2 linked regions of the Pararoseomonas sp. SCSIO 73927 genome follow. The protein of the gene in region 1 binds, or shares a complex with, the protein of each later gene. Links are inferred from orthologs where the notes say so. Each region holds a gene or a part of one and is shown on either strand. Other genes may lie near its edges.

The links.
Region 2: the proteins of VQH23_RS25445 (region 1) and dapF are in contact, whole or in part, in a solved structure (PDB 5YGU), measured with the Escherichia coli proteins. The link is inferred for Pararoseomonas sp. SCSIO 73927 from one-to-one orthologs.

What each region holds. Positions count from the first base shown.
Region 1 is NZ_CP146232.1:5,376,671-5,388,242, reverse strand. The notes cover bases 414-3,410. They hold VQH23_RS25445 (RNA pyrophosphohydrolase), read right to left. Parts: upstream 2,164-3,410; coding sequence 1,663-2,163; downstream 414-1,662. Other genes in these bases: VQH23_RS25435 (S41 family peptidase), read right to left, coding at 3,355-3,410; VQH23_RS25440 (divergent polysaccharide deacetylase family protein), read right to left, coding at 2,160-3,329; VQH23_RS25450 (endo-1,4-beta-xylanase), read left to right, coding at 512-1,666; VQH23_RS25455 (ferritin-like domain-containing protein), read left to right, coding at 414-515. In the rest of the region: more of VQH23_RS25455, read left to right, coding at 1-413; more of VQH23_RS25435, read right to left, coding at 3,411-4,839; VQH23_RS25430 (peptidoglycan DD-metalloendopeptidase family protein), read right to left, coding at 4,952-6,274; gpmI (2,3-bisphosphoglycerate-independent phosphoglycerate mutase), read right to left, coding at 6,282-7,829; VQH23_RS25420 (acyltransferase), read left to right, coding at 7,988-9,049; VQH23_RS25415 (class I SAM-dependent methyltransferase), read right to left, coding at 9,031-9,789; VQH23_RS25410 (NnrU family protein), read right to left, coding at 9,891-10,565; VQH23_RS25405 (23S rRNA (pseudouridine(1915)-N(3))-methyltransferase RlmH), read right to left, coding at 10,625-11,092. UniProt on the Escherichia coli protein: Master regulator of 5'-end-dependent mRNA decay.
Region 2 is NZ_CP146232.1:4,715,828-4,727,358, reverse strand. Bases 1,417-4,372 are described here. They hold dapF (diaminopimelate epimerase), read left to right. Parts: upstream 1,417-2,457; coding sequence 2,458-3,288; downstream 3,289-4,372. Other genes in these bases: ftsY (signal recognition particle-docking protein FtsY), read left to right, coding at 3,340-4,372; VQH23_RS22320 (gluconokinase), read right to left, coding at 1,773-2,285; VQH23_RS22325 (deaminase), read left to right, coding at 1,417-1,723. Outside these bases: VQH23_RS22330 (bifunctional serine/threonine-protein kinase/universal stress protein), read left to right, coding at 1-1,187; more of VQH23_RS22325, read left to right, coding at 1,184-1,416; more of ftsY, read left to right, coding at 4,373-4,785; VQH23_RS22305 (creatininase family protein), read left to right, coding at 4,809-5,588; VQH23_RS22300 (hypothetical protein), read right to left, coding at 5,582-6,022; VQH23_RS22295 (NUDIX domain-containing protein), read right to left, coding at 6,019-6,594; VQH23_RS22290 (hypothetical protein), read right to left, coding at 6,650-6,847; VQH23_RS22285 (glycosyltransferase), read right to left, coding at 6,964-9,285; sn-glycerol-3-phosphate ABC transporter ATP-binding protein UgpC, read right to left, coding at 9,329-10,396; sn-glycerol-3-phosphate ABC transporter permease UgpE, read right to left, coding at 10,400-11,218; sn-glycerol-3-phosphate ABC transporter permease UgpA, read right to left, coding at 11,314-11,531. UniProt on the Escherichia coli protein: Involved in the succinylase branch of the L-lysine biosynthesis and in the biosynthesis of the pentapeptide incorporated in the peptidoglycan moiety. Catalyzes the stereoinversion of LL-2,6-diaminopimelate (L,L-DAP) to meso-diaminopimelate (meso-DAP).

The sequences.
Region 1 (11,572 bases):
CGCGCTGCATGGTGGAGACGGGCACCTCCTCCTACTACACCGCGCTCGGCGACAGCACGGAGGAGCCGGTGCTGCGCCAGGTCTGCCGGTTGATCGCGGCCGACGAGTACCGGCACTTTAAGCTCTTCTACGATCACATGAAGCGGTACCTGGCGCGGGAGAAGCTCTCCTTCCCCAAGCGGCTGCGCGTGGCCGCCGGGCGCATCGGCGAGTCCGAGGACGACGAGCTCGCCTTCGCCTACCACTGCGGCAACGAGACCGCGGACACCCCCTACAGCCACGACCGTTGCATCACCGGCTACATGGGCCGCGCAATGTCCTTCTACCGCTTCCGGCACATCGAGAGGAGCATGGGGATGGTGTTCAAGTCGATCGGGCTGGAGCCCCGCGGTCGCATGTCGGACCTCGCGGCCAAGGGCGCCTGGCGGCTGCTGCAATGGCGGCGTGAGAAGTATCGCCAAGCCCTGCTGCGCGCCGCCAACGAGAACGCCGCGCCCGGCCGCGCCGCCGCATGAGCCCCGCGCTTCCCCCGTCCCTCCCGGCGGGGGAGGCGACCCGTCGCACGGCGCTCAGCATGGCGCTGGCGGGCATGGCCGCCACCGCCCACGCCCAGCAGGCCAGCCCGGAGCTCAACCCGCCCCCCGGCCTGTGGCAGGTCGCGCGGGGCCGCGGCTTCACCTTCGGCGCCGCGGTCCAGGCGAACATGCTGGCGACCGACCCGCTCTACGCCGCCGCCTACGAGCGCGAGGCGGGCGTGCTGGTACCGGAGTTCGAGGCGAAGTGGTCCAGCCTGCAGCCGAAGGAGGGGGAGTTCGACTTCTCCGGGCTGGACGCGATCGTCAACTGGGGCCAGGCCCGGGGCCGCCCCGTCCGCGGCCACGCACTGGTCTGGCACGAGGCCTTCCCGGACTGGGCCCTGGCCGCGATCGCGGAAGGCCCGCAGCGCGCCCGCGGCGTGATGGCCGCCCACATCTCCCGCGTGCTGAACACCACCCGCGCGCGGATCCGCGACTGGGACGTGGTGAACGAGATCGTCGCCGATCCGCCCGGGAGCGACACGCCTCAGGCGGATGGCGAGCTCCGCAATTCCCCCTTCTTCCGCGCCCTCGGCCCCGGCTACATCGAGACCGCCCTTCGCATGTCGCGGGAGCAGGACCCGACGCTGCGCCTCGTGCTGAATGATTACGGGGTGGAGGAGGACACGCCCTGGGCGGAGGAGAAGCGCCGCCGCCTGCTGAACCTCGTCCGCGACCTCGTCCGCAAGCGGGTCCCGCTCGACGCAGTGGGCATCCAGGCGCACCTGCAGATGCGGAACCCCTTCAGCCCCGCGATCTTCGGCAGCTTCCTCCGCGCCCTTCGGGCCGAGGGCGTCTCCGTGCTGATCACGGAGCTGGACGTGCGGGAAGGCGACAGCGTGCCGGAGGACTACGTGGCCAGGGACCGGCTGGTGGCGGACCGCGTCGCCGCCTTCATCTCCGCCTCGGCGGAGGCGGGGGTGCGGACCTTCCTCACCTGGGGCCTCGTGGACCGATTCTCCTGGACGGTGATCCAGGCGGATGTGGCCCGCCGGGACGGCAAGCTGCACCGCGCCCTGCCGCTGGACTGGGAGTACAACCGCAAGGAGATGTGGCGGGCCATGGCCCGCAGCTTCAACACGGCCGCCTAGCCGGGCACGGCGTACCGCGCGAAGTCCAGGGCCAGCCGCTCGTAGATCGGCCGGCGGAAGGGCACGGCGATGGCGGGCAGCTCCGCCAGGGGCACCCAGCGCCAGGCGTCGAATTCCTGGTGCCGGTCGGCATCCAGCCGGATCTCGCTGTCCTCGCCGAGGAAGCGCAGGGCGAACCACAGTTGCGTCTGCCCGCGAAACCGCCCGCCCAGTGCCTTGCCGACGAGGTGGGCGGGCAGGTCGTAGTCCAGCCACTCCTCCATCCGACCCATCACCCGGGCATTGCGCGTGCCGATCTCCTCGGACAGTTCGCGCAGCACAGCGGCCTCGGGCTCCTCGCCCCCGTCCAGCCCGCCCTGCGGCATCTGCCAGGCGCCCGAGGCGGCCTCTCCCGCCGGCTGGTCCGCGCGGCGGCCGATGAAGACCAAGCCTTCGCGGTTGAAGAGGCAGGCGCCGACATTGGGGCGCAAGGGGAGTTGGGTCGAAGGTTGAGTCATCTCGGTTCCCGCGGGATATCCTCGGGGCGACGGATCAGGGCGGTGAGGGGGGCCATCACCGCGCCCCGCTCCGCCAGCCCGGCGGCCCAGGCGGCCACGCGGTCCACCAGCACGGGGGAGACGTCGCCGGCAAGCCCGAGCGCCGTGCCCCTCTCCCGCGCGATGCGCTCCAGCTCCGCCAGCCGGCGGTCGATCTCGCCCCGCGTGGCGGGCTCGTCCACCACCACGTCCACGCTCCGGCCCCAGGCGCGGGCGGGGGAGGGGGCACCGGGGCGTGGATCGACGTAGAGAAGGCCGCGCCCGCGCAGCACGTCCTGCAGCCCGCCCAGGGATTCCGGCAGCGCCGCAAAGCGCTCCCCCCGCATCGGCCCCAGCGCCCCGACCGCCCCCACCTGGCCGGCGATGCGGGAGAGGGACCAGGCCAGCCGGTCCGCGTTCTCCGCCACCGGCAGGGTGGTCAGCAGTGCGCGGTCGCCGGGATCGTTCACCGGGTAGTTGGCGGGTTCCAGCGGCAGCGCGCTGAGCACCTCCATGCCCCGCGCCCGGGCGCGCTCGAGCAGAGGGGCGGGGCGGGCCGCGTAGGGGGAAAAGGCGAGGGCGGCCTCCGGCGGCAGGCGCCGGATCGCCTCCTCGGAGAGGGCGGCGGAGAGGCCGAGGTTGCCGACCACCAGGGCGATGCGCGGGCGCGCCTCGGCGCGGTCATAGGGGCGGCCATAGGCGCGGATGGAGGTGCGCCCATCCACCCCCGCGCGGGGCAGGGGGCCGTGGGGGGAGGGTTCCTGAAGATTCGGGTCCGGCGGCGGGATGGGGCGATCGGTGGACGCCTCCGCCCGGCCGGCCGGGGCGGACAGGGGCGGCGGCTCGGGCGCGCTTGGGGGCGCCTCCGGTGGGCGGGGCTCCGGCGAGCTGGGCTCTGGCGGACGAGGCTCTGGCACCGCCGCAGGTGGCGCGGCTTCGCCCACGGCGGCGGGCACCTCCGGCGAAGCGGGGGCCGGCGCGGCAGGAGCCGGCTCCCCGGCCACCTCCGGCGGGGCGGACGGATCGCCGCCCTCCCGGCGCAGGGAGGCGGGGATCCCGCCCTCGGGCGGCCCCGCCCGGTGCAGGGCGAGAGCGCCGGCCCCGAGCGCGGCGAGAAGGAGCAGCCAGAAGACGCCGAGGGCCTTCATCGCGGGCTTCGGCGTCCTCCCGGCCTCAGCGGCTGGCGCGGCGCTGCGGCGGGTTGGCCGCGATGCTGTGCAGCAGCCCGATGGCCTGCTGGAGCTGGTGGTCCGTCTCCGGCTTCGTCGCGTCGAAGGCGGGCGCGCCCTCCGGCGGCATGCGCTGCACGGCGGAAAGGGTCGCCGGCGGCAGGTTCAGCGGCGGCAGCGGCGCGGGCGGGCGGGCGCTGGCGCCCTGGGCCGTGCCCGGCGTCGGGTTGTTGTCGTTCCGCAAGGCGCGATTCAGGTCCGCCTCGCGGTCGCGCTCGCGGGTCTGCTGCGCGTCCTCGCGCTGGGCCAGCACCTCGATGTCGGGCTGGATGCCGGTCGCCTGGATGGATCGGCCGGAGGGGGTGTAGTAGCGCGCGGTGGTCAGGCGGATGGCGCCGTTCCCCGGCAGCGGCATAACGGTCTGCACGGAACCCTTGCCGAAGCTCTTCACGCCCATGACGATCGCGCGCCGGTGGTCCTGCAGCGCGCCCGCCACGATCTCGGAGGCGGAGGCGGAGCCGGCATTCACCAGCACCACCACGGGCAGGCCGTTGGTGATATCGCCGGACTTGGCGTTCCAGCGCTGCGCGTCCTCCGCCCGGCGGGCACGGGTGGAGACGATCTCGCCCTGGTCCAGGAAGTCGTCGGAGACCTGGATTGCCTGGTCCAGCAGCCCCCCCGGGTTGTTCCTGAGGTCCAGCACGACGCCCTTCAGGTTGCCCCCGGCCTGGGAGCGGAGGCTCTGCAGTGCCCGGCGCAGGCCCACCTCGGTCTGCTCGTTGAAGGAGGTCAGGCGGATATAGGCGATGTCCCCCTGCTCCAGCCGCGCGCGCACCACCTGCGGGCGGATCACGTCGCGGGTCAGGCTCACCTCGATCGGGGTGGCCGTGCCCTCGCGCCGGATGGTCAGGCGGATGCTCGTGCCCCGCTCGCCCCGCATCTGGTCCACCGCCTCCTGGAGGGTGAGGCCCTGGGTCGTCTTCTCGTTGATGTGGGTGATCAGGTCGCCGGGCTTCACCCCGGCGCGGGCGGCCGGCGTGTCGTCGATGGGGGAGATCACCTTCACGTAGCCGGCCTCCTGCGAGACCTCGATGCCCAGCCCACCGAACTCGCCGCGGGTCTGCACCTGCATGTCGCGGAAGTTGCGAAGGTTCATGTAGGAGGAGTGCGGGTCCAGCCCCTGCAGCATCCCGTTGATCGCGTTCTCGATCACCTCGCGGTCGTTCACGGGCTCCACGTACTCGGCCCGCACCCGCTCGAACACGTCGCCGAACAGGTTCAGCAGCCGGTAGGTCTCGGCGCGCGATCCCTCCTGGGCCCAGGCCGTCACCACGGGGCCGGCGATGGCGCCGGCGGTGAAGGCGGCGGCCACGGCCGCGACGGTGCGGGCGCGGAAGCGGGACCTCCCGCCGTTCTCGGCCCCGTTGCCCTCGCCCGCGTTTCCGCCCGCGCTGCTGTTGGTCGAGGAACGCTCAGCAGGAACTCGCATCCGTCAGACACCCCTCTCGCCGCGGTGGGCCACGGCGCTGTCATATTGCCGCGGGGCGTGCTGCCCAGCAGTTAAGCCACGCGGGGTGCCGGCGCGCGGCAGCCCCTGCGCGTCAGCCCCTGGAAGTCCAGCCCGCGGGGTCCACGGGTTGCCCGCTGCGGCGCAGTTCAAGGTATAGCGTCGCGCGGCCCCCGCCAGATACCCCGGCGTTACCAAGTGTTCCCACGGCCTCCCCGGCCAGAACGCGCTGCCCGGGCTCCGCGTCCAGCCGGTCGAGACCGGCCAGGACGAAATGGTATCCGCCGCCGCAATCCACAATCAACATCCGCCCGTAGGACCGGAACGGGCCGGAGAAGACCACCCGCCCGCCGCAGGGGCTGACCACCCGCGCCCCGGCGGGGGCGGACCAGGTCTGGCCATTGGCCCCGCCCTGGCCGAAGGCCCGCTGGACGGACCCCGCCACGGGCGCCCCGCGGCTGACGCGGGGCGGCGCCGCGGCCTCGCGGAGCCGCTCCCGCGCGGCCTCGGCGCTCTCCCGCGCCTCCTGCTCCTCCCGCGCGGCCTGGCGCGCCTCGTTCTCCCGCGCGCGGGTCTCGGCCTCCTGGCGGCGCCCGGCCGCCTCGCGCTCGCGGGCCTCGGCCGCGCGCTCGCGCCGCTCCGCCTCGGCGCGCTCCCGCGCCTCCCGCGCGCGGGCCTCGCGCTCCAGCCGCTCCACCGCGCCGCGCAGGTCCCGGGCGCCGGCCGCGGCGTCGGCGGCGCGGCGGGTGGCGGTGTCCTCGGCGTCCCGTGCAACCTCCCGCCGGGCGCGGGCCTCGGCCAGCGCCGCCTCCACCGCCTCCGCCGCCTCCCTGGCCGCGGCGCGGGCGGCCACCAGCCGGGCCCGCTCCGCCTCCAGCACGACCGTCTTCCGGTCCGCCTCCTCCTTCGCCGCGCGGTACTCCGCCGCCTCCCGCGCCAGGCGGGCGGCGACCCCGCGCAGCACCAGCGCGCCGCGCAGCGCCTCCTCCGGCGGGGCGGGGATCACCAGCAGCGTCTCGGCCGGCCAGAGGCCGAGGCGGCGCATGGCGGGGATCAGGGGCGCCAGCGCCTCGGCGCGCCGCGTCAGGTCGGCCTCGGCGGCCTCGCGGGCGGCGGCGGCGGCCTCCAGCCGCCCCTCCGCCTCGGCCACGGCCTCCTCGGCGGCAACGGCCCGCCGCCCCGCCTCAGCGCGGCGGGCGGAGAGGGCGCGCTCCGCCGCCTCCGCCGTGCGGGCGTCGCGGGCGATGGCGGCGGCCTCGTCGCGCGCCGTGCGGGCGCCGCGCTCCACCTCCTCCAGGGCGCGACGGCTGGGCTGCGCCAGGACGAGGGAGGGGATCAGCCCGAGCAGCAGGGCGAGGCGGAGGGTTCCGCCCCGCCGCGCCTGTGGGAAGGGGGCGCGGGCGCCACCCGGGCTCACGTCATGCTCACCCGGTCGTCGTCGCCCGGGGCGGGGTGTTGATCAGGCTCCGTCCGGTCATGGCCTGCGGCTGGGGCAGGCCGAGCAGCGCCAGCATCGTGGGCGCCAGATCCGCCAGCCGGCCGTCATGCAGCGAGATGCCCGCAGGGCCCCCCATCAGCAGCACGGGCACGGGATTCAGCGTGTGCGCCGTGTGCGGGCCGCCCGTGACGGGATCCCGCATCATCTCCGCGTTGCCGTGGTCCGCCGTGACCAGCAGCGCGCCGCCGGCATCCCGGATGGCCCCGGCGATCCGGCCCAGCCCGGCATCCGCCGCCTCGCAGGCCTTGATGGCGGCCTCCAGCCTGCCGGTGTGCCCGACCATGTCGGCGTTGGCGAAGTTGAGGATGATCATGTCGTAGTCGCCGGAGCGGATCGCGGCCTCCGCCTTCTCCGCCAGCTCCGGCTCCGACATCTCCGGCTGCAGGTCGTAGGTCGCGACCTTCGGCGAGGCGACCATCACCCGGTCCTCGCCGGGCGAGGGCGTCTCCTCCCCGCCGTTCAGGAAGTAGGTGACGTGCGGGTACTTCTCCGTCTCCGCCATGCGGAGCTGTCTCAGTCCCGCCATCGACACCGTCGGGCCGAGCAGGTCAGCCATGGATTGAGGCGGGAAGAGCGTGTCCAGGAAGGGATTCAACGCCTCGGAATACTCCGTCATCCCGATGGCGGCGCAGAACGCCGGCGCGCGCGGCCGGTCGAAGCCGCCGAAGGCCGGGTCCAGCAGCGCGGCAAGGATCTGGCGCACCCGGTCCGCGCGGAAGTTGAAGCAGACCAGCGCGTCCCCGTCCTTCATGCCCGCATAGCCCGGCAGGACCGTGGCCGGGACGAACTCGTCCGTCTTGCCCGCGGCATGGGCGGCCCGCACCGCCTCCAGCGCCGTCGGGGCGCTCGCCCCCTCGGCGAGCACCATGGCCCGCCAGGCCTGGGAGACACGCTCCCAGCGGTTGTCGCGGTCCATCGCGAAGTAGCGCCCGGTGACGGTGACAATGCGCGCCCCGTCCGGCAGGGCCATCTCGAAGGCGGGCAGGGTGGTCTCGGCCCCCTGGGGCGCGGTGTCCCGGCCATCGGTCCAGGCATGGACGGCCACGGGGATGCCCTGCGCCGCCACGATCCGCGCGATTGCCAGCGCGTGGTCCTGGTGCGCGTGCACGCCGCCGGGGGAGAGCAGGCCGAGGAGGTGCAGCGTGCCGCCCGTGGCCTTCAGCTTCGCCCCCAGGGCCACGAGCGGCGGTAGGGCGGCGAGGGAGCCGTCCGCGACGGCGGCGCCGATGCGCGGCAGGTCCTGCATCACCACCCGCCCGGCGCCGATGTTCAGGTGCCCCACCTCGGAATTGCCCATTTGCCCCTCCGGCAGGCCCACATCGGGGCCGCAGGTGCGCAGGAAGGCGCGCGGGCAGGAGGACCAGAGGCCGTCGAAGGTCGGTGTATCCGCCAGGAGCACGGCATTGTCCGCCCGCTCCTCCCGCCAGCCCCAGCCATCGAGGATGACGAGCATGACGGGCTTCGGACGGGCCATCGGGCGCTCCTGGCGTGCGGGGTGGCCTGCCATAGCGCCGGGGCAGGGGCTTGAACAGGGCGCCGCCCCCTCGCTGCCCCGCCGCCGCCGCCTCCGCCGCGCGATCTCCGGAAAGAGCCAGCCTTGCAACATGGTGAGACCGGCCCGATGACCCGGCCATGCCCGCCCGCATGCCCCAGCTCGTCTCCGTCCAGTACCTGCGGGCGCTCGCCGCGCTGATGGTGGTGCTCTACCACGCCCGGCTGCAGACGGACCGGCTCGGGCTCCCCCTGGCGGGCACGGACTGGCTCGCGGGCGGGGTGGACGTGTTCTTCGTCATCAGCGGGCTCATCATGTGGGTGACGACGAGCCTGCAGCCCGTGAGGCCCGCCGCCTTCCTGTGGCGCCGGGCCGTGCGGGTGGTGCCGCTCTACTGGGTCCTCACCGCGATGCTCGTGGCCGTCTCCCTCGTCGCGCCCAGCCTTCTCCGCACGGCGCGCTTCGACCCGGCGCACACGCTGGCCTCCTTCCTGTTCCTGCCCTGGCCGCACCCTGCCATGGGGCTGCCCCTGCCGGTCCTCATCCCCGGCTGGACCCTGAACTACGAGATGGCCTTCTACCTTCTCTTCGGCCTGGCCCTGCTGCTGCCCGCGCGGGCGCGGTTCTGGGCGGTGGGGGCGGCGCTGGCCCTGCCCGTGGCCCTGGCGCAGCTCCTGCCCCGGCCTGGCCTCGGGCTCGCCTTCTACGGCTCCACCGTGGTGCTGGAGTTCTGGCTGGGCATGGCGCTCGGGCGGCTGCTGCTCGCCGGGCGGATGCCGGGGCCGGGCGCCTCCGCCGCGCTGCTGGCGCTGGGCTTCGCCCTGCTTCCCCTGGGCTGGACGCTGTCGGAGCCCCTCTCCCGCGGGCTCGCCCTCGGCCCCCCCGCCGCGCTGGTCGTGCTCGGCGCCCTGGGGCTGGAGGCGGCGGGGCGGGTGCCCTCACGGCGGGGGCCCCTGCTGCTCGGCGACGCCTCCTACGCCCTCTATCTCTGCCACGGCACCGTGCTGGCAGCGCTGGCGGAGGCCTGGCGGCGCCTGCCCATGCCGGGCGGGATGGGGGGCACGCTGCTCTTCCTTCTCGTCGCGGCCGGCGCCTGCATCGCGGCGGGGCTGGTGCTCTACTGGCTGGTGGAGATGCCGCTGCGGCGGGCGATGCGGGGCCGGGCCGTGCGGGCCGCCCCCGTTCAGGCCCGGGCGGTGTAGGCCCGGAAGACCTCCAACTCCGTCGCGCAGGCCGCGTCGCGGAACCCGGCCGCGCCCAGCGCGCCGAGGATGGTCTCCGCCGGCACGCAGGCCTCGATCGTCTCCCAGTAGTAGCGCATCAGCTCGCCGGAGCGGTGCCGGGGCGCGGCGATGCGGCAGAGGGCGGGGATCACCGCGCCCATGTAGAAGCGCTCCACCATCCGGGCGAGTCGGCTCTCCGGCCGCCCGATCTCCAGCAGCAGCACCGTGCCGCCCGGGCGCAGCACGCGCCGGTACTCCGCGAAGGCCGCGCCGAGATCGGCCACGTGGCGCAGCGCGTAGCCCATGGAGAGGAAGTCCATGCTGCCGTCCGGCAGAGGGATCCGCTCCGCCCGCCCCTGGACGAGGGTGACGCCGGGCAGGCTCTTCCGCGCCTCCGCCAGCATCCCCTCGCTCGGGTCCAGCCCGGTGACGAGGGCGGGGTCGCCGGTGATCGCCACGGCCTGCCGCGCGACGAGCCCGGTGCCTACGGCCACGTCCAGCACCCGCATCCCCGGCCGCAGCCCCGCCTCCCGCAGCGCGCGGCGGCGGTAGCCCGGCCCGGTGCCGAGAGAGAAGACGCGGTCGATCCGGTCGTAATGCGGCGCCGTCTCGTCGAAGAGGCTGCGGACGAAGCCCTCCCGCTCCTCCGCCCGGCCGTAGCGGTGGGCGAGGACGGGGTGGGGGGCCACGGCGTCGGTGTCCGGCGTGGTCCGGGTCATGCGGGGCCACTCCCTGGAGGATGGGCGGGCAGGAATCGCCCGCCCGGCCGCCAGGTGCAAGGGCTGTCTGGAGGAGCCGTGCAGGAGGGACGGCGCCGGGATCAGTCCGGCAGGGGCGAGACGCCGAAGATGGCGGGGTGGAGGTGCAGCATCGCCGCCCAGGCCAGCAGCCCCACCAGGGCCGGCAAGGCCACCTCCCGCCAGGCCAGATGGTTCCGCGCGCCCAGCACGGCGCCGAAGGGCAGGACCGAGGTGCGGGCCGCGAAGCCGGCCCAGCCCTGCGGGTCCCGCGCCGCCACCTTGGCGTCCAGCGAGGGCATGCCGAGCGCGGCCGTGGCCAGGAAGGCACCGAAGAAGACGAGGGAGGAGAGGTCGCCATTGCCGAGGATGTGGACCGCCGCCCAGATGGCGAAGGACCAGAGCATCGGGTGCCGCGTGATCCGCAGCACGCCCCGCGGCTCCGCCGACAGCGCCCCGCCCTGGCCCACCGCGGTCGGGTTCCGCGCCATGAGGCTGCCGGCGAAGAGGATGAAGGCGGGGAGCATCGCCGCCACCAGCACCCAGCCGAGGGGGCGCGGCACGGCCCAGAGCGGCGCCGTGCGCGCGCTGCGCCAGGCCAGCACCAGAAGGGTGATCGCGAGGGCGGAGGCGAGGGAGAAGGTGGCCCGGAACCCGCCCTCGCCCAGCCGCGCCGCCCAGGCCGCCCGCGCCCGCGTGCCGGCAATGCCGACGTGGAGCCCGATCCAGATCATCGCTGCGACGACGAGTGCGATCATAAGGGCGAGCTTACCTCACATCCCCGTGACCACAACGTTTTTCGCGGGGGGGCCGCGGATTAGCCCGGCCGCCAGGCGCGGTGGTAAGGGTGGTTCGTGCGGATGCACTGCGACCGGAACAACGCCTCGGCCAGCAGCCCGCGCACCAGCATGTGCGGCCAGGTGAGCGGGCCGAGGGAGAGGCGGTGGTCGGCGCGGGCCAGCACCGCCTCGTCCAGCCCTTCAGCCCCGCCGATGACGAGGGCGAGCTGGCGTCCGGATTCCGCCCAGCCCGCCGTCAGGGCCGCCAGCCGCGCGCTGTCCGGCATCTCGCCGCCGAGGTCGAGCGCCACGGCCAGCGCCTCCGCCGGGATGGCGGCGAGGAGAAGCGCGCCCTCCCGCCGCCGGATCTCGGCGGGGGTGCCCTTCGCCTCCGCCAGTTCCCGCAGGTGCAGGGCCGGGCGGAGGCGGGCGTTGTAGTGCTCGAACAGCGCCGCCTCCGGCCCGCCGCGGGCGCGACCGACGGCGAGAAGAAGGGGCGGCTTCAGTCCTGCTTACCCTTCCTGCGGGTGTTCGCGCCCTCGCTCAGCGAGGCGGCCCCGCCCGACTCCTCGTCCGGGAAGGTGGGCTGCATGTCCTCGCCGGTGACGTCGAAGGCGAAGCCGGCCGGGCCGTCCAGCGCCTCGCCGCGGGGCAGGATGGCGCCGTCGCCGTTCCCGCCCGGGCGGCCATCGCCCAGCTCGCCGATATAGGCGCGGTCCTGCGCGTCTCCGGCCTGCGCGTCGTCGGCGTCGCCGTCCACGATCGGCTTGCGGGGATCGGGATCGGCCGCGGTCTCGTCGCCGTTCATGTCATCGTCCCCATCGGTGTCGTCGTCGTCATCATCGTCGTCGTCGTCGTCCAGGTCCTCGCTCCGGACGACCTCGTCGGCGTCGAGATCCTCGTCGTCCAGCCCCTCGTCGTCGGCCTCGGCCGCACCCTCATCCCCGGCCGTCCCGCCGGAGGGGCGCGACGGCATGGTGGTCTCC
Region 2 (11,531 bases), 660 kb from region 1 along the record:
TCGTCGGCGCGGCCGGGTTTGAGGCGCCGCAGCCCTACCTGGCGATGGAGCGCATCACCGGCCCCAACCTTGAATCCTGCCTCCGCCACCTGCCGCTCGCGGTGGAGGAGGTGGCGGCCGTCGGCGCCAAGGTGGCCCTGGCCCTCGCCGCCCTGCACCGCCAGCGCGTCTCCCACCTCGACGTGAAGCCCGCCAACGTCATCTTCCGCGAGACGCCCGACGGGCTGCGCGGCGACGCCGTGCTGATCGACTACGGCCTGGCCCATCACGGCCGCCTGCCGGACCTGATCGCGGAGGAGTTCCGCCTTCCCTACGGCTCCGCCCCCTACATGTCGCCCGGCCAGGCCATGGGGCGGCGGGACGACCCGCGCAGCGACCTCTTCTCCCTCGGCGTGGTCCTCTACCAGCTCGCCACCGGCCAGCTCCCCTTCGGCGAGCCGCTGCACCTCTCGGCCGTGCGCCGCCGCCTGTGGCGGGACCCGCACCCGCCCCGCCGGCTGCGGAAGGACATCCCGCCCTGGCTGCAGGAACTCATCCTGCGTTGCCTGGAGGTGGAGCCGGCCCGCCGCCACCCCAGCGCCGCCCAGCTCGCCTTCGAACTGCGGAACCCCGAGGCCGTGCGCCTGACCCCCCGCGCCACGAAGCCGCGGCGCGACGGCTGGCTGACGGTGCTGGAGCGCCGGGTGAACCAGGACCGCACCCCCGGGGCGCGGCGCGCGCCCGCGCCCACCGCCCACTCCGCCCCGATCATCGCGGTGGCCCTGGACCTGCGGGAGGGCAGCCCGGCCCTGTCGGAGGCGATCCGCGCCAGCCTCCGCAACCTTCTCCTCTCCCTGCCCGGAGCCCGCGTGACGCTTCTCAACGTGCTGCTGGACGGCTTCATCAACGGCGACACCCCGCACGACGACAGGGGCCGCTCCGCCCGCGTGCAGCGACTGGCGGAGCTGCACCACTGGGCAGCGCCGCTGGGGCTCGAGGAGGGCCGCATCACCTTCCACGTGCTGGAGGGTTCCTCCGCCGCCGAGGCCCTGCTGGAGTACGCGGAGGCGAACGGGGTGGACCACGTGGTGATGGGTGCGCGGGCGAACTCCGTGCTGCGGAGCGTTCTCGGCTCCGTCTCCGGGGAGGTCGCGGCGCGCGCCCCGTGCAGCGTCACCGTCGTCCGCACCCGGGAAGGCGTGGCATGACCCAGGAGCAGGAGACAGGGCTCTCCCGCTGGGACCGGCGCTACCTCGGCCTCGCCGCCCACATCCGGGGATGGTCCAAGGATCCGCGCGGCCGGGTGGGCGCGGTGATCGTCGCGCCGGAGCTGAACCGGATCGTCGCGACCGGCTTCAACGGCTTCCCCAACCGCATCGAGGACGATGTCGACCGCCTCTCCGACAAGCCCACGAAGCTCGACATGATGGTGCATGCCGAGCAATCCGCGCTTCTCTTCGCCGGGCGGGAGGCACGGGGCTGCACGCTCTACGTTGTGGGCAAGCCCGTCTGCAACCACTGCGCCGTGCTCTCCATCCAGTCCGGCATCCGGCGGGTGGTCGCCGCCGCGCCGCGCAACGGCACGAAGTCCGAATGGGACCGGCGGGGCCACATCTCCGCCCGCCTTTTCGTCGAGGCCGGGCTGCGCTTCGACGCGGTGCCGGCCGAGGTTCTCGGGGCGCTCATGCCCGGGGAGGCGGGCGCGGCCACGACTCTGGATCCTACCCCCACCCCGACCGGCTAGGGCTGGCCCTCTGCTGCCCCGGCCGCTCTCCCGCGGCAGCCAAGGGGGATCAGCGACCCAGCGCCTCGACCACCGACCCTACCAGCGCCTCCGGCGGCCGGTCGGGCACGATGACGATGGGGTGCTCGTCCTCGGTCGGCGGCTCCAGCGCGGCGAACTGGCTCTCCAGCAGGGTCGCCGGCATGAAGTGGCCCGCCCGCGCGGCGATCCGGGGCGAGAGGAGGTCGGTCGCGCCCCTAAGGTAGACGAGCCGCACCCCGGCCCGCCCGCCGATCAGCACGTCGCGGTAGCGGCGCTTCAGGGCGGAGCAGGTGACGACGCCGCAGCGCCCCTCCGCCAGCCAGCCATCGATCTGGGCGGCGATGTCGCGGAGCCAGGGCCAGCGGTCCTCGTCCGTCAGCGGCGTGCCGCTCGCCATTTTCGCCACGTTGGCGGCGGGATGAAGGTCATCGCCCTCCAGGTAGGCCCAGCCCAGCCGCTCCGCGAGGAGACGGGCGATCGTGGTCTTCCCCGCCCCGGACACGCCCATGACGAGCACCACCCGAGCCGACCCGTCCCCCACGGTCCCTTTCCCTTGGGTCCCGTTGCCTTGGGTCCCGTTCCCCATGGCGTCCTCTCCCCCGCTGCCGAACCGGCGCTTGCCCTGCATTGACCCCGTCCCTCCGGCATATCGGCCCCGCGGGCAAGGGGCGCCGCTTCCGGCGCGCCCCGGCGGCGCCTATATCGGCGGCGCGATGATCATCCCCTTCCGCAAGATGCACGGCCTCGGCAACGACTTCGTCGTGCTGGACGCGCGGGCCGCGCCGCTGCCCATCACCCCGGCCCGCGCCGCCGCCGTCGCGGACCGCCGCACGGGGATCGGCTGCGACCAGTTCATCGTCATGGAACCGGGCGGGGAGGGGGCGGAGGTGTTCATGCGCATCCGCAACCCCGACGGCTCCGAGGCCGGGGCCTGCGGCAACGCCACCCGCTGCGTGGCGGAGCTGGTGATGACGGAATCGGGGCGCGACGCGCTCTCGGTCCGCACGATCTCCGGCGAGCTGCCCTCCGAGCGGCTGGCCGACGGCACCATCCGCGTGGACATGGGCCCGGCGCGGACCGGCTGGGACGAGGTGCCGCTGGCGCGAGCGATGGACACGCTGCACCTGCCGCTGTCGGCCGACGGCGTCTCCGACCCCGCCGGCTGCTCCATGGGCAACCCGCACGCCACCTTCTTCGTGCCGGACCTCGCCGCCCTCGACATCCCGCGCATCGGCCCGGCCCTGGAGCACGACCCGCTCTTCCCGGAGCGCGCCAATATCGGTTTCGTCCAGGTCCTGGCGCCGGACCACCTGAAGCTCGTGGTGTGGGAGCGCGGGGCGGGGCTGACGCTGGCCTGCGGCACCGGCGCCTGCGCCGCGCTGGTGAACGCGGCGCGCCGCGGCCTCTCCGCCCGCGCCGCCACCGTGTCCCTGCCCGGCGGCGACCTGCGGATCGAGTGGCGGAAGGACGGCTACGTGCTGATGTCCGGCCCCACCGCCACCGCGTTCACGGGCATGATCGACCTCGACGCCTACCCGTCATGACCGGCCCTCGCGCCCCGGCGGCGTGAGAGGCCCCAACGCGAAGGAGCGCGCATGGCCCTGAAGGACCTGTGGGGGCGGCTGACCGGCCGCCTGACCACCCCGGAGCCCGTCTCCCCGCCGCCGGCGACGGAGCCCGACGCGCCGGCGATCCCGCCCAGCCCCTCGGAGCCGCCCGCTCCGGTGCGGGAGCCCGATCCGGAGCCGCAGGTCCCGGAGCCGGATCCCACCACCGGCGACCCGCCCGCCTCGCCCCCACCGATCCAGGCGCGGCAGCCCGACCACCTGCTGCCCTCCGTCTCGGGCGTGCCGGGCTTCGTGCCGCCGCAGCCCCCGCCGCTGCCGACAGGGGAGGCGGGCTTCCCGCCGCCGCCGCGGCCCATGATGCCCGGCATTCCGGAGGAACCCGATTCCGGCGAGCCGGAGGCGGTGGAGGCGGCGCCGAAGGTCGTGCACCTGCACGCCCCGCCGCCCGCCTCCTCCGTTCTGCCCCCCTCCGTGCTGCGAGAGGAGCCGGCCCCGGCGCCGGCGGCGCCCGCGCCGCCCGCCCCCGGACCGGAGCCCGAGGCGCCCGGCCCCACGGGCGGCTTCTTCTCCCGCCTGAAGGCGGGCCTCTCCCGCTCCACCGCGCGGCTGACGGAGAACCTCACCGGCCTTTTCCGCAAGCGCCGCCTGGACGACGCGGCGCTGGAGGAGTTGGAGGAGACGCTGATCACCGCCGACCTCGGCCTGCCCGCCGCCCAGCGCATCGTCGCCGGCTTCCGCCGCACCCGCTTCGGCAAGGAGGTGGGGGAGGACGAGGTGAAGGCGGCGCTGGCCGAGGAGATCGCGGAGATCCTGGCCCCCGTGGCCCGGCCGCTGGCGCCGGACTGGGGGAGGAAGCCCTACGTCGTGCTCGTGGTCGGCGTGAACGGCACGGGCAAGACCACCACCATCGCCAAGCTGGCCCAGAACTACCGGGCGGAGGGGCGGCGCGTGATGATGGCCGCCGGCGACACCTTCCGCGCGGCCGCCGTCGAGCAGCTGCAGATCTGGGGGGAGCGCACGGGCAGCACCGTGGTGGCCCCCGCGAAGGAGGGTGCCGACGCCGCCGGCCTGGCGCACGAGGCGCTGCAGCGCGCGAAGGCCGAGGGCGCCGACATCCTGCTGATCGACACTGCCGGCCGCCTGCACAACAAGGCCGGGCTGATGGAGGAGCTGCGCAAGGTCGTGCGCGTCCTCCGCAAGCTGGACGGGGAAGTGCCGCACGCGGTGCTGCTGGTGCTGGACGCCACCACCGGCCAGAATGCCGTGCAGCAGTGCAAGGTGTTCCGCGAGATGGTGGACGTGACCGGCCTGATCGTGACGAAGCTCGATGGCTCCGCCAAGGGCGGCGTCGTCGTGGCCCTGGCGGAGGAGTTCGGCCTGCCCGTCCACGCCGTGGGCGTGGGCGAGACGGCCGCCGACCTCCGGCCCTTCGAGGCGCGGGACTACGCGCGCTCCCTGGTAGGGCTCTCCTAGTGGTCGAGGTCCGCTGGGAGCGGATGACCGCCGCCGAGATCGGCGAGTGGGCCGCGCGCGACGCCACCGTTGTCCTGCCCGTCGCCGCGCTGGAGCAGCACGGGCCGCACCTGCCGGTCTGGACGGACAGCCTCATCGGCCATGCCACCGCCGTGCGCGCCGCGGAGCTGGTGGCCGGGGACGCGCCCGCGATCGTGCTGCCCCCGATGTGGCAGGGCATCAGCGAGCACCACCTGCCCTTCGGCGGCACGATCAGCCTGGACTTCCGGGCGATGCAGGCGGTGATCGCCTGCGTGGTGCGGTCCATCCAGGCCTGCGGGTTCCGCAAGCTGCTCCTCTCCAACTCCCATGGCGGGAACGTGGAGCCGCTGATGGTGATCGCGCGGGAGCTGGGCGCGGAGACGGGGATCCCCGTGGTGACGGTGACGATCCACAACGCCGCCGCGGCGGCGATCGCCGGAATCCTGGAGACCCAGTCCGGCACGCTGCACGCCTGCGAGGCGGAGACGAGCCTCTACCTCGCGCTGGACCCGGAGGGCGTGCGGAAGGACCGCATCGCCGGCGCCGTGTCCGAGAACGCCCGCTCGGTCGGCGGCAGCGCCTTCCAGCGCTTCTGGTCGTTCGAGGAGCGCGCGCCCGTCACCGGGGTGCGCGGCGACCCGCGGGCCGCCAGGGCAGAGAAGGGGGAGCGCATCCTGGCCGCGATGGCGGAGGCGCTGGCGAGCGGGCTGCGCGACCCGTCCCTTTGGATCGCCCCGGACGATGTGTGGACGCCCGGGCGGGCCGCGCGCGCCCGTCAGTAGGAGAAGGGAATGTTCAGCCGCGCGCCCGCCGCCGGGTCGCGGAACAGCCGGTCCTGACGTTCCGTGTAGTTGTTCGCGCCCGATTGGGTGCGGGCGTCCGGCAGGGCGCGCGGCTCGATCAGGTCCGGGCGGATCGTCGCCGTCTCCGGCGGGGGCGCGATGCGCGGCGCCTCGATGGAGCGGTTCGGCATCGGCGCGATGTCGGCCTGCGGGGCCGGGGTGGGGGCAGGGGCCGGGATGTTCAGCACCTCCTCCTGCGGTGGCGGCGCCGGGCGGCGGCGCGCCGGTCGGCGCCGGGGCGGGCGGCGCCGGGCCGGGGCCGGGGCCGCCTCCGGGGCGGCATCCTGCACCAGCTGCACGGCGGCACCTGGCGGCCCGCTGCCGCCCGGCGCGGCGCCCATGAGGAGCGCGGTCAGGGCAAGGGTTGCAATCATCCGGCACCTCCGGCCAGGACGGGCCCGGGCAGGGGGCGGGTGCCCCGCAGGTCCTCGGGCGGGTTGAGAACGGCGGGACCGGGATGGCCGGCCCCCTCGCGCCAGGCCTTCAGGGCCCAGCGCACGGTGGGGAAGGCGAGCTCGTCCCAGGGGATCGCCTCCCAGGCGAAGGCGCGCACCTCCAGGCTCTCAGGCCCGGCCTCGAAGCCGGGCTCCTCCAGCCGGGCGCGGAACATGACCTGCACCTGGCCGATGCGGGAAACGGAGTAGACGGCCAGGACCCCTTCGGTCCGGATCCGGGCGCGGGCCTCCTCCCACGCCTCGCGGCGGGCGCCCTCCTCCACGGTCTCGCCCATCTCCATGTAGCCGGCGGGCAGGGTCCAGAAACCCCGGCGAGGCTCGATGGCGCGGCGGCAGAGCAGCACGCCCTCGCCGCCCGCGCCGTCCGGCACCGCAACGATCGAGCCGACCACGATCTTCGGGTTCTCATAGGCCACGAAGCCGCAATCCCGGCAGACCAGCCGGTCGCGGTCCTCATCCGCCTGCCGTACCCTCTCGAAATGCCCGGCCATAGGCGGAAGAATGGCGTTCCCCCCGTCCGGTCACAACCCCTTACCGAGGGGGCGCCTAGACCCGCAGGTCGAGCAGGGAGCCGCGGGGCAGGGGTGTAGCGGGGGCGGCCGGCACCGCCTCCAGCGCGCGCTGGGGCGGCGCGGCAGAGCGTTCCGCCCCGCCCGCCGCGGCGCGGACCGGGCGGACCTCCCCGATGCCGGCGGCGCGGGAGACGTCCTGCGTGAAGGCGGCCAGGGAGTTGCTGCTGATCATGCGGAGGATCGTGCCGGAGAGGCGTGAATCCCTGGTTAACCGGGAGGGGCGAATGGCGTGCATGCCACAGCCTCACCGGCCCGGCCGTTAACACTCCAGCAACCGGTGGCTGTATTTCAGCCGATCCGGGGCGAGGGCAGGCCCTGCGCCTCCAGGAAGGAGAGCCGCGCCAGCAGGTCGTCGTCCCGGCAGAGCATCATCCCGCGCAGGCTCGCCCCCTCCGGCGCTTCCATCTCCAGTTCCAGCGCCGCCGTTCCCGCCGCCACCGTCACCGGCAGCGCGGTGGCGAAGTCGCCGGCGGGCAGGTCGGGGATCCTGGCGCCGCCGGCCGGGGCGGAATCGGCGAAGAGCGCGACGGCCAGCGCCCCGCCCCCCTCCGCCCGGAGCTCCAGGTGCAGGCGCAGCAGCCCCTCCGTCCCCGGCGGCAGGGGAAGGCGCAGCCGGGCCGGGCCGCCGGCCAGGGGCGTGCCCCACTCCGCCGGGGGGCGCCAGCCCACCCCGTCCCGCACCAGCTCGGCCAGGGCGATCGCAGGGTCCGGCGCCGCCGCATCCGCGCGCCCCAGCGGCAGGTGCAGCCCGAGCGGGAGGGAGAGGCGTTCCGCCAGCGGCGTCACCGGCGCCGTGCCGAAGGCGTCCAGCGCGGCCACCACCTGCGCCAGCACCGTGTCCCATCGGCGCCGGGGCGGCAGGGCGGCCACCGCCGCCTCCGCCGCTTCCAGCGCACCGGGCTCGAAGAGCAGCCGCTCCACCGCCGCCGCCATGGCCGTCTCGCTCTGCGGATCGACGAGGACGGCCGCGCCCTCCCCGGATTCCAGCAGGGCGGAATGGGCGGGCACCACCGGCACCTTGCCCCAGGCCAGGCTCTCCGTAACGGGAAGCCCCCACCCCTCGTAGTGCGAGTTGTAGAGGGTGAAGAGGCAGTCCCGGTACAGCGCCGCCAGCCCGCCGTCCGAGACGTCGTGCAGCAGCACCACGTGGCGGGAGAGCTCCGCGCTGCCCTCCAGCAGGTTCATCGCCGCCTCCGCGTGCCAGCCCTTGCCGCCGACGCAGACCAGCCGCGGCACGCGCGCCGGGCCGTGGCGGCGCAGCAGGGCCAGCCAAGCGCGGAAGGCGGTCAGGTGGTCCTTCCGGCTCTCCACCGTGGCGACGAAGAGGACGTAGGGCTCCGGCGGCCGCGGCGCCCGCGTGCCGTCCAGCGCGGAGGGGTCCGGCGCCGCGTTGCCGCGCGGGTCGGCATCCAGCCGCACCACCTCCATCGGCAGCTCAAGCCCGGGCAGCAGCGCCTCCAGGAAGCGGCGGCCATCGGCGCGCGTGCACTCGGAGTTGCAGAGCACCCCGTGGGCGTGGACGCCCATGGAGGAGAACCAGCGGACATAGTCCTGCACCAGCACCCGCACGCAGTGCTCCGGCATCACCAGCGGCACGCAGTCGTGCAGGAAGGGCACGAAGCGCAGCCCGGCGGCGCGCTGCGCGGCGCGCAGCCCGCGGAAGTAGTCCGGGATGCCCCAGGAATTGCCGAGGTTCACCAGGGTGGTGCCGGGCACGAAGCCGTGCGCCCGGCCCCGCGAGACGGCCTCCAGCACGGCGTCCCGCGCCGCGACCCAGCCCGGCTCCTCGGTGTCGCTGCCCGACGCCGCCGCCGCGAGAAGGCGGGACAGCGCCTCTGCGGGGACGGCGCGCCAGGCCGCCCGCTCCCGGTCGAAGGCGAGATAGGCGGCGTCCAGCCCGGCGCCGAGCGCCGCGCCGACGAGGCTGGCCTGCACGCGCTGGATCCCCGTGAGCGTCCGCCGCCCTCCGAAGTGGAGGAGGAGGTCGCTCACGTCGAAGGCGATCCCGCCCCCGGCGGGCACCGCGGCGCGCGGACCGGCGGCGCCGCCGGCGCGCAGCATCGCCATGCGCGGGCGCGGCGGCGGGGCGAGCATCGTCGGCATCCGCGGCGCGGGGCGCGGTGGGGCAGGGGGCGGGGTAAGGGGCGGCGTCGGCGTGGGGTGGGGCACCGACGCCTCGGCGGCAGGCGGGACGATGCGGGCCGGCGGGTGCGGCGGCTCGGGCGGGGCGGGATCCCCGGCCATCAGCGCGGCGACGGCCGCCTGCACGCCGGGGCCCGATGTCGCGCCCGTCTCCAGCGCCACGGCCATGGCGTAGCGCTCCCAGGCCTCCTCCGGCCGCCCGGCGGCGCGGAGCGCGTGCCCCGCGTGCCGGTGCGGCGCGGGATCGGCGGGGGCCTCGGCGGCGGCGCGGGCATAGGCGGCGAGGGCGGCGTCGGGATCGCCCGCCCGCCGCAGGGCGTGGCCCTGCCAGAGCAGCGCCCCGGCCGGCTCCGGCAGGACGCCCGCCTCGGCCGCGTAGCGCAGCGCGGCCTCCGCGAAGCGGCCCTCGTGCCACAGGCGGGCGGGCTCCTCCGGGGCGGCGGGGGTCTCGTTCGGCCAGGCGTCCATGCAGGGATGGGTAGCGGTCGGCGGCGCCGGCCGGAAGGGGTGATCAGGGGTCCAGCCGCTGCCCGCTGCCGGCATCGAACACGTGGAGATGCGCGGGCGGCAGGCGGACGGGCAGGGTGGCGCCGGAGAAGGCGCCGGGGAGCCGCGCCGTGACCGCCAGCCCGCCGGGCGCGCGGCCGTGCACCACCGTCTCCGACCCCAGCGGCTCGATCAGCTCCACTGCCAGAGGCAGCGAGCCGGGTCCGTCGCCGTGCACCACGTGCTCGGGCCTGAGGCCGAGCGTGAGGGGCATTCCGGCCGGGCCGGGGCGCGGACCGTCGGCGAAGGGAATGGCCTGGCCCTCTGCGGTGCGCGCGGCCAGCCCGCCCTCCTCCAGGGTCGCGGGGATAAAGTTCATGGAGGGGCTGCCGATGAAGCCGGCCACGTAGGTGTCGGCGGGGCGGGAGAAGATCTCCATCGGCGGCGCCACCTGGGCGGGGCGGCCGGCGTTCATCACCACCAGCCGGTCGCCGAGCGTCATCGCCTCCACCTGGTCGTGGGTGACGAAGAGGGAGGTGACGCCGAGCCGCCTCTGCAGCCGCCGGATCTCCGCCCGCATCTGGACGCGAAGCTTGGCGTCGAGGTTGGACAGCGGCTCGTCGAAGAGGAACAGCGCGGGCTCCCGCACGATGGCGCGGCCCATCGCCACGCGCTGCCGCTGCCCGCCGGAGAGCTGCTTCGGCTTGCGGTCCAGCAGGGCGCCGATGCCGAGGATGTCGGCCGCGTCCTTCACCCGCCTGTCGATCTCGGCGCGGGGCAGGCCGCGGATCTTCAGCCCGTAGGCCATGTTCCCCTGCACAGTCATGTGCGGGTAGAGCGCGTAGTTCTGGAACACCATGGCGATGTCGCGGTCGGCCGGCTCCAGCCCCGTCACGTCCCGGTTGTTGATGACGACCTGGCCGGAGGTGGGCGTCTCCAGCCCCGCCACGATCCGCAGCAGGGTGGACTTGCCGCAGCCGGAGGCGCCGACGATCACCACCAGCTCGCCGTCCGCGACCTCGAGGTCGATGCCGTGCAGCACGGCGGTGGCGTTGAAGGACTTGCGCACGTCGCGCAGGGAAAGCGTGGCCATGGGTTACTTCTCGGTCTCGGTCAGGCCGCGCACGAACCAGCGCTGCATCAGCGCCACCACCAGCACGGGGGGCAGCAGGGCCAGCACGGCGGTCGCCATGATGGTGTTCCAGTCGTTCTGGCTGTCGCCGCGCCCGATCATCTTGGACAGCCCCACCACGATCGTCTCCATGGAGCGGTCGTTGATGATCAGCAGCGGCCAGAGGTACTGATTCCAGCCGTAGATGAAGAGGATGACGAAGAGGGCGGCGATGTTCGTCAGGGAGAGCGGGAGCACCACGTCCTTCAGGAAGCGGAGCGGGCCCGCGCCGTCGATTTTCGCCGCCTCCACGAACTCGTCGGGGATGGTGAGGAAGAACTGGCGGAACAGCAGCGTGGCGGTGGCGGAGGCGATCAGCGGCACCACCAGCCCCGGCCAGGTATTGACGAGGCCGAGGTCCACGATGACCTGGAAGGTCGGGATGATCCGCACTTCCACGGGCAGCATCAGCGTGATGAAGATGGCCCAGAAGGCCGCCATCCGCAGAGGGAAGCGGAAGAACACCACGGCATAGGCCGAGAGAATGGAGATCGCGATCTTCCCGACGGCGATCAGCACCGCCATGATCAGGCTGTTGAGCAGCATGGTGCCCGCCGGCGTGGTGCGGGTGCGCCCGCCGCCCTCGTTCCAGGCGATGCCGAAATTCTCGGCCCCGTGGCTGCCTGGCAGCAGCGGCACGTCGCCGCGCCCGATCGTGCCGGCATCGTGGGTGGAGCCGACGAGCGTCATCCAGATCGGGAAGGCGACGATGAGCACGCCGAGGATCAGCGCCCCGTGCGCCATCACGTGCGAGAGGATTCGGCGGCGGCGCGTGGCGCGCAGCAGGGCGTCGTCGCGCACGGGCACGGGAGCCGCCATGGAAGCCGCGACCGGCGCCATCAGTAGTGCACCTTCTTCTCGACGGCCCGGAACTGGATGGCGGTCAGCGCGATGACGATGATCATCAGGATCACGCTCTGCGCCGCGGACTGCCCGAGGTTCAGGTTCTCCACCCCGTCGACATAGACCTTGTAGATCAGCGTCTCCGTCGCCTTGGCGGGCCCGCCATTGGTCAGGGCGTGGATGATGCCGAAGGTCTCGAAGAAGGCGTAGGTCA